Linked DNA regions of Thiohalobacter thiocyanaticus. The protein of the gene in region 1 interacts with the protein of each later gene in a pairwise test. Links are inferred from orthologs where the notes say so. Each region holds a gene or a part of one and is shown on either strand. Other genes may lie near its edges.

Region 1 (6,246 bases):
AGGCGCGAAGGCGCAGAGAACGCAGAGTTTTCAATCATGTAGGATGGGCTGGGCAGAGTAGTAGGTCGGGTTAGCGCAGCGTAACCCGACACTCGGCAGGAGATCCTGTCGGGTTACGCCCGAATGGGCTAACCCGACCTACCTCTCATACATCTTGCGTCCTCTGCGCCTTCGCGCCTCTGCGTTGAAGATTTTCACTTTCAGTGGGTATTGTACTCGACCTGCACCCGCCCTTCGCCGCCGGCCAGTTCGTCCAGGCGGTGCAGCAGTTCGTCGGCGGGCTGCACCCGCCACTCATTGCCCAGCATGATATGGGCCCGGGCGCGGTCGTTGTGGTAGTTGAGCCAGACCGGGCAGCGGCCCTCGCGATAGGGCTGCAGGGTCTCGGCCAGGTGCTGCATGAAGCCGTTGCCGGCACGCGCGGCGTCGACCTCGATCACCAGCCGGCGGGCGAAGGCGGCGCGGGCCTGGCTGATGTCGTAGATCTCGTCGGCGGTGAGCTGGTAGCCGCCGGAATAGTCGTCCAGCGCCAGTGAGCCCTTGATCACCAGCACCCGGTCCCTGGCCAGCAGGTTGCGGTGGGCCTCGAAGGTGTCGGAGAAGACCCTCACCTCGATGCGCGCGCTGCGATCATCCAGGGTGGCGAAGGCCATGCGGCCGCGCCGGGTGTTGCGCACCCGCAGGGCTATCACCAGACCGGCGAGCGTGACAGTGCGTTCCTGACCGCGGCTGTTGCCGCCGTCGGCCGGCACGCTGTCGGGGACGACATCGGCGATACGCCCGCTGGTGAAATGCGCCAGCTCGGCCTCGTAGCGGCAGATGGGATGGCCGCTGAGATACAGCCCCAGGGTTTCCTTCTCGCCGGTCAGGCGCTCATCCTCGGTCCACTCGGGCAGTTCGACCAGGTCCAGCGGCTTGTCCACCGGCGCCGGTCCGGCCTCGCCGAACAGGTCGTTCTGGCCCAGGTCGGCATCGCGCACATGCTGCTCGGCCAGTTTCAGCGCCATCGGCAGCTGCGCCATCAGGGTGGCGCGGTTGGAGCCGATCTCGTCCAGCGCCCCGGCCCGGATCAGTGCCTCCAGCACCCGGCGGTTGAGCTTGCGCAGATCCACCCGCCGGCAGAAATCGAACAGGTCCGCGAACGGCCCGTTGGCCTCGCGCTCGGCGATCATGCTTTCGATCGCGCCCTGGCCCACGCCCTTGATGGCCCCCAGACCGTAGACCACCGTATCCACGCCCTCGGCAGTGAAACGGTACATGGAACGGTTGACGCTGGGGGGGATGACGCCGAGTTGCATGTCGCGGCATTCGTCGATCAGGGTGACCACCTTGTCGGTGTTGTCCATGTCCGCCGACAGCACCGCCGCCATGAAGGCGGCCGGATAGTGCGCCTTGAGCCAGGCGGTCTGGTAGGAGACCAGGGCATAGGCCGCCGAGTGCGACTTGTTGAAGCCGTAGCCGGCGAACTTCTCCATCAGGTCGAAGATGTAGGTGGCGGTCTTCTCCTCCACCCCGCGCTCCAGTGCGCCCCGGGTGAAGATCTCGCGCTGCTTGGCCATCTCCTCGGGCTTCTTCTTGCCCATGGCGCGGCGCAGCAGGTCGGCGCCGCCCAGGGTGTAGCCGGCCAGCACCTGGGCGATCTGCATCACCTGCTCCTGGTACAGGATCACGCCGTAGGTGGGCGCCAGGATCGGCTCCAGATCGGGATGCGGGTATTCGACCCGCTGGCGCCCGTGTTTGCGGGCGATGAAGTCGTCCACCATGCCCGACTGCAGCGGCCCGGGGCGGAACAGCGCGACCAGGGCGATGATGTCCTCGAAGCTGTCCGGCTGCAGGCGCCGGATCAGGTCCTTCATGCCGCTGGACTCGAGCTGGAATACGGCGGTGGTTTTGCAGCCCTTGAGCAGCCTGAAGCTGTCCGGGTCGTCCAGCGGAATGGTCTCGATGTCCACGTCGGGCTCGCCGGCCTCGCGGCGGATGGCGTTCACGCTGCGCAGGGCCCAGTCGATGATGGTCAGGGTGCGCAGGCCGAGGAAGTCGAACTTGACCAGGCCGACCGCCTCGACGTCGTCCTTGTCGAACTGGCTGACGATGCTCTCCGAGCCGTGTTCGCAGTACAGCGGGGTGAAGTCGGTCAGCTTGGTCGGCGAGATCACCACGCCGCCGGCGTGCTTGCCGGCATTGCGCGCCAGGCCCTCCAGCGACTGCGCCAGCTCGATGATGCCGCGCACCTCCTCGTCCTCGTCGACCAGGCGTTTGAGTTCCTCCTCCTGCGCCAGCGCCTTGTCCAGGGTCATGCCGATCTCGAACGGGATCAGCTTGGCGATGCGGTCGACAAAGCCGTAGGGATGCCCGAGCACCCGGCCGACGTCGCGCACCACCGCCTTGGCCGCCATGGAGCCGTAGGTGATGATCTGCGAGACCTTCTCGCGGCCGTAGCGGCGGGCGACATAGTCGATGACGCGGTCGCGTCCCTCCATGCAGAAGTCGACGTCGAAGTCGGGCATGGACACGCGTTCGGGATTGAGGAAGCGCTCGAACAGCAGGTCGTAGGCGATGGGATCGAGATCGGTGATGGTCAGGGCATAGGCGACCAGCGAGCCGGCGCCCGAACCGCGCCCCGGCCCCACCGGCACGCCGTTGGACTTGGCCCACTGGATGAAGTCGGCCACGATGAGAAAGTAGCCGGGAAAACCCATCTGGTTGATGACGTCCAGTTCGATCTGCAGGCGCTCGTCATAGGGTCTGCGCTGCTCGGCGAATTCCGGGGCGGTGCGGTCGAACAGCTTGTCCAGGCGCTGCTCCAGGCCTGCGTGCGCCTGCTGATTGAAGTATTCCTCCATGGTCATCCCGTCGGGAATCGGGAATTCCGGCAGGAAGTTCTCGCCCAGGGTCAGTTCCAGGTTGCAGCGCCGGGCGATCTCGACCGTGTTCTCCAGCGCCTCGGGGATGTCGGCGAACAGCTCCGCCATCGCCTCCGGTGTCTTCAGGTACTGCTGATCGCTGTACAGGCGCGGCCGGCGCGGATCGTCCAGGGTGCGGCCGTCATGGATGCAGACGCGGGCTTCGTGGGCCTCGAAGCCATCGGCCTGGATGAAGCGCACATCGTTGGTGGCCACCACCGGCACGCCCTGTTGCGCGGCCAGGTCGACCGCGGCATGCAGGTAGTCCTCCTCGTACTCGCGGCCGGTGCGCTGCAATTCCAGGTAGAAGCGGTCGGGGAACAGACGCCGCCAGTCGGCGAGCAGGTCGGCAGCGACATCGGCGTGCCCGGCAAGCAACGCCTGACCGATGTCACCCTGACGTCCGCCCGACAGGGCGATCAGGCCGTCGGTCAGGCCGTCCAGCCAGTCGCGTTTCAATACCGGCACGCCGCCGTGCTGGCCCTCGGTGTAGGTGCGCGAAACCAGCTGCGACAGATTCAGATAGCCCTGGTTGTTCTGGCACAGCAGGGTCAGCCGGTGCGGCTGGTTGGGATCGTTGGGATTCTCCAGCCACAGGTCCACGCCGATGAGCGGCTTGAGCCCGCCGGCGATGGCCGCCTTGTAGAACTTGACCATGGCGAACAGGTTGCACTGGTCGGTGACTGCCACCGCCGGCATGCCCGCCGCGCGCGCCGCCTTGACCAGCGGCTTGATGCGCACAATCCCGTCGACCAGGGAGTACTCGGTGTGCAGGCGGAGATGGACGAAGGAGACGGGCATGGGGGCAAAGTTTCCGGCACCGCGGCGGGGGATGCAAGGCTTGACAGTTGGGCTCAGAGCCTGGGCGAGAACAACGCAGAGGGCACAGAGGCGCGGAGACGCAGAGTTTCATAAGGAAATACCTGAGGAAACTCTGATTAATTCGATGATTCTCGTCATTGCGAGCGTAGCGAAGCAATCTCACACTGCAGAATCAATCGGTTGGAGATCGCCGCGGCGCTACGCGCCTCGCAATGACGAATAAATCAGAGGTTCCCTGATTAATCCGTCATTGCGTTCCGGTTCACTCGTGGCGCAGGGCGTCGATCGGATCCAGGCGGGCCGCGCGGCGGGCCGGGAAGTAACCGAACATCACGCCGATGGCGGCGGAGAACACGAACGAAAGCAGGTTGATGGCCGGATCGAAGATATAGGGCACCGACATCAGGCCGGCGAGAAACACCGAGGCGCCCGCGGCCAGCAGAATACCGATCACACCGCCCAGGCTGGACAGCACCACCGCCTCGATCAGGAACTGCAGCAGCACGTCGCGCTCGAGCGCGCCGATGGCCAGGCGGATACCGATCTCGCGGGTACGCTCGGTGACCGACACCAGCATGATGTTCATGATGCCGATGCCGCCCACCAGCAGGCTCACCGCGGCCACCGCACCGAGCAGCAGGGTCAGGACGCGGGTGGTGCCGGTCAGGGTCTCGGCGATCTGGCGTGTATCCATGACCCGGAAGTCGTCATCCTCGAACTCGCTGATGTTGCGCCGCTCGCGCAGCAGCGAAATCAGTTGGGCCTTGACCCGGTCGATCGAGGCGCCGGCGGCCACCGAGACCATGATCATGCGCACATCCGTATTGCCGACCAGGCGCCGCTGCACCGTGCGCAGCGGCATGATCACGGTGTCGTCCTGATCCGAGCCCATCGCCGACTGGCCCTTGGCGCCGAGCAACCCGATCACCTCGCAGGCGAACTGCCGGATGCGGATCTCCGCACCCACCGGATTCTGCTGCCCGAACAGATTCTCCCGCACTGTCTCGCCGATCACGCACACCGCCTTGCCGGCGCGCTCCTCGAGTTCGGTGAAACTGCGCCCGGCGACGATCTCCCAGTTGGCGGCGGTGAAATAGGCGTTGCTGCTGCCGGTGACCGAGGTGGACCAGTTGCTGGCCTGGAACACGGCCGTCACTGCACTGCTCACCACCGGCGCCACCGCCGCCGTGCCGCCGATCTGGTTGCGCACCGCCTCGACGTCGGCGAGTTTGAAATTGGGTGCGGCCTCCGCCGCCGGGCCGAAGCGCTGGCCGGGGCGCACCATGAGCAGGTTGCTGCCCATGCTGGCGATCTGGTCGGCCACCGAGCGGGTGGCGCCGTTGCCCAGCGTCACCATGGTGATGACTGCGGCCACACCGATGACCACGCCGAGGATGGTCAGAAAGGAGCGCATCAGGTTGCGGCGGATGGCGCGCAGGGCCAGCATCAGGGTGTTCCACCACATCAGACCTGAGCCTCCGAGCGCGTGTCGCTGTCCACCCGCCCATCGACGAAGCGCACGACGCGCCGGGCGTAGGCGGCCATGTCCGGCTCGTGGGTAACCATCAACACGGTGATGCCGCTGTCGCGATTGAGGGCGGCGATCAGTTCCATGATTTCAACGCTGGTATGGGTGTCCAGGTTGCCGGTGGGCTCGTCGGCCAGCAGCACCCGGGGGCCGGTGACGATGGCGCGGGCGATGGCCACGCGCTGCTGCTGGCCGCCGGACAACTCCCCCGGGGTATGGTGCTCCCAGCCTTCGAGGCCGACCTGGGCCAGCGCGGCCCGGGCCGCGGCATGGCGGGCCGCGGCCGGCGCCCCGCGATAGATCAGCGGCAGTTCCACATTCTCCAGCGCGGTGGTGCGCGCCAGCAGATTGAAGCCCTGAAACACGAAACCGAGAAAGTGCCGCCGCAGCAGTGCGCGCTGGTCGCGCGTCAGCCGCTCCACCTGCATCCCCTGAAAGGCATAGCTGCCGCCGGAGGGCGTATCCAGGCAGCCGAGGATATTCATGGCCGTGGACTTGCCCGAGCCGCTCGGCCCCATCACCGCGATGAACTCCCCCGGCCGGACGTCCAGGTCGATGCCGCGCAGGGCCTGGAAGGCGGCCCGGCCCTGGCCGTAGGTCCTGGTGATCCCCTGCAGGCGGATCAGCGGCGCGTCGTCCGCGGTCATCGGGTCACCGACATCTCGGTAATGACCTCCATGCCGGGCTCGAGGCCGCCGCCGAGGATCTCGGTGACGCGGCCGTTGGTCGCGCCGGTCTCGACCGTCAGCCTGACCGCCTGTCCATCGCGCAGTACCCACAGACCCTGGCCGCCCCCGCCGCTGCCCGCGGTCCGGGGCCGGGAACTGCTCTGGGCCGGCCGCCGCGGCATCAGCGATCCGATCACGCCGCGGCCGGAATCCTCCGCCGCCGTCGCTGCCGGCGGCGTGAAGCGCAGCGCGGCATTGGGGACCAGCAGGGCGTCCTCGCGCACCAGGGTCGTGATCTCGGCCGTGCCGGTCATGCCCGGGCGCA
Region 2 (2,817 bases), 310 kb from region 1 along the record:
GATGACCTCGATGCCGTATTCCTCGCGCGCCTCATCGGGATCGACCCAGGGATCGTAGACGTCCACGCGCGGATGGTAATCCCTGAACTCCGCGACCACATCCACCACCCGGGTGTTGCGCAGATCCGGGCAGTCCTCCTTGAAGGTCAGCCCCATGATCAGGATGTTGGCATCTGAAACGTGGATGCGCTTCTTGGTCATCAGCTTGATGACCTGCTCGGCCACAAAGGCGCCCATGCCGTCGTTCACCCGCCGCCCGGCCAGGATCATGCTGGGGTGATAGCCGATCTGCTACGCCTTGTGGGTCAGATAATAGGGATCCACGCCGATGCAGTGGCCGCCGACCAGGCCGGGGCGGAAGGGCAGGAAGTTCCACTTGGTGCCGGCGGCCTTGAGCACCTCCTCGGTGTCGATGCCGAGGCGGTTGAAGATCAGGGCCAGTTCGTTGACCAGGGCGATGTTGACGTCGCGCTGGGTGTTCTCGATCACCTTGGCGGCCTCGGCCACCCGGATGCTGCTGGCCTTGTGGGTGCCGGCCGTGATCACGGAACGGTACAGCGCATCGACGAACTCGGCCGTCTCCGGGGTCGAGCCCGAGGTGACCTTGAGGATGGTGGTGACGCGATGCTCCTTGTCGCCCGGATTGATGCGCTCGGGGCTGTAGCCGACGAAGAAGTCCCGGTTGAACGTCAGTCCGGACTCGGTCTCCATGATCGGCACGCAGACCTCCTCGGTCGCCCCCGGGTAGACGGTGGACTCGAAGATGGCGACATCGCCCGGCTTCAGCGCGCGACCGATGGTGCGGCTGGCGCCTTCCAGCGGCCGCAGGTCCGGACGCTTGGCGTCGTCGATCGGGGTGGGCACGGTGGCGATATAGACATTGGCATCGGCGAGTTCGCCGGCGTCGTCGGTGTAGCGCAGCCGGGCTGCCTGGTGCAGTTCCTCGTCGCTGACTTCCAGCGTGCTGTCATGGCCCCGGCGCAGCTCGGCGATGCGCCCGGCATTGATATCGAAGCCCAGGGTGTCATAGCGCCGGCCGAACTCGACCGCCAGCGGCAGCCCCACATAGCCCAGTCCGACGACCGCGATCCGGGCCTGTTCCAGCTTCATCATCCTGATATACCCCTTGATTGTACTGAGTTTTATTCTCTCGACCGACACAACCGGCTCCCGCCGGGTATCGGCCCGTCGCCGCAGATTCTGTAACCGGGAGGAGGCGTCAGCTGTCGCCCGGGAGGGATTCCAGTTCCAGCCAGGCGCAGCTGCCGGCGGCGGCCAGCGTCTCCAGATAACGCCTGTGGGCCTCGCACTCGGTCGTGCTGGCCCGCAGTACCGGCAGCGGCGGGCGGTCCGCCGCCAGCCGGCGAATGGCCTGAGCCCCGCCCTGCCCGGCCTGCTCCGCCTCCCGGCCTTCCAGGGTGAGGCTGGTCTGGCCGCCGGTCATGTGCAGATAGACGTCGGCCAGGATCTCGGCGTCGAGCAGCGCTCCGTGCAGTTCGCGGTTGGAGTTGTCCACCTCGTAGCGCCGGCACAGGGCATCCAGGTTGTTCTTCTGCCCTGGATGCAGCCGCCGCGCCAGTTCCAGGGTATCCAGTACCGTGCAGTGATCCTCCAGCCGGCCCTGTCCTCCGCCCAACAGCGACAGTTCGTGGTTGATGAAGCCGACGTCGAAGGGGGCGTTGTGGATCACCAGTTCCGCCCCGCTGATGAACTTCAGGAAATCCTCTGCCACGTCGGCAAAGCGCGGTTTGTCGGTGAGGAACTCGTTGGTGATGCCATGGACCTCGATCGCGCCCTCGTCGATCTCGCGGTCCGGCTGCAGGTACTGGTGGAAGCTGCGGCGGGTGTGGCGCCGGTTGACCAGTTCCACACAGCCGATCTCGATGATCCGGTGCCCCTGGCTGGGCTCCAGGCCGGTGGTTTCGGTGTCCAGTACGATCTGCCGCATTATGCCCTTCCCCTCGCTTCATTCATGGCGGCCAGGTACCGTGGTGTGCATGCGCCTGACTGTTCCGGCAATAACGGAAGGTCGCAGAGGCACAGGGACGCGAAGAAAATAGAAGTTTCAGAACCTCTGCGCCTTTGCGTCCTCGGCGTTAATCTCACCATCGTCAAGTCAGTCCGCCAGTTCGTCGATGCCGCGGTTGGCCAGCTGGTCGGCACGTTCGTTCTCGGGGTGGCCGGTATGGCCGCGCACCCAGTGCCAGTCTACCTGATGTCGGGCCGCCAGTTCATCCAGTTCACGCCACAGATCGGCGTTCTTCACCGGTTTGCCGGCCGCGGTTTTCCAGTGTTTGCGCTTCCAGTTCGGCAGCCACTCGGTAATGCCCTTGCGCACATACTGCGAATCGGTGGTCAGCTGCACCCGGCAGGGGCGTTTGAGCGCCTCCAGCGCCCGGATGGCGGCCAGCAACTCCATGCGGTTGTTGGTGGTATGGAGCTCGCCACCGTAGAGTTCGCGTTCGTGGCCGCCGTAGCGCAGCACCGCGCCCCAGCCGCCGGGACCGGGATTGCCGCGGCACGCGCCGTCGGTGTAGATCTCGACTGTAGTGTTGTCGCTGGTCATGAACTTTTCGTGTCAGCCTCGGCGGGTGGGTTCGATCACACCGGGGGAGAGAAACCTGCGTCGCGGCCGCCAGCGTGGTCGGATGGGCGTCATGCCCACCACCCGTTTGCGGGCCAGCAGCAGGAATCCGGCATTGCCGGGGATGTGATTGACCGCCTCCAGCTGATCGAGAAAACGGGTCCGTTCCAGCAAGCCGGCATGGTTGACCGGCAGGCGGTACAGCAGCGGCTGCACCGCCAGGGTGTCGAATC

What was found.
Region 2: the proteins of dnaE (region 1) and dnaQ interact in binary tests that used the Escherichia coli proteins (3 or more experiments, as listed by UniProt). The link is inferred for Thiohalobacter thiocyanaticus from one-to-one orthologs.

What each region holds. Positions count from the first base shown.
Region 1 is NZ_AP018052.1:2,161,253-2,167,498, forward strand. The notes cover bases 1-4,090. They hold dnaE (DNA polymerase III subunit alpha), read right to left. Parts: upstream 3,705-4,090; coding sequence 201-3,704; downstream 1-200. Other genes in these bases: CFK21_RS10050 (ABC transporter permease), read right to left, coding at 3,988-4,090. Also shown: more of CFK21_RS10050, read right to left, coding at 4,091-5,190; CFK21_RS10055 (ABC transporter ATP-binding protein), read right to left, coding at 5,190-5,900; CFK21_RS10060 (efflux RND transporter periplasmic adaptor subunit), read right to left, coding at 5,897-6,246. UniProt on the Escherichia coli protein: DNA polymerase III is a complex, multichain enzyme responsible for most of the replicative synthesis in bacteria. This DNA polymerase also exhibits 3' to 5' exonuclease activity. The alpha chain is the DNA polymerase catalytic subunit.
Region 2 is NZ_AP018052.1:2,474,062-2,476,878, forward strand. The notes cover bases 85-2,817. They hold dnaQ (DNA polymerase III subunit epsilon), read right to left. Parts: upstream 1,949-2,817; coding sequence 1,220-1,948; downstream 85-1,219. Other genes in these bases: rnhA (ribonuclease HI), read right to left, coding at 2,117-2,566; CFK21_RS11475 (methyltransferase domain-containing protein), read right to left, coding at 2,579-2,817. UniProt on the Escherichia coli protein: DNA polymerase III is a complex, multichain enzyme responsible for most of the replicative synthesis in bacteria. The epsilon subunit contain the editing function and is a proofreading 3'-5' exonuclease.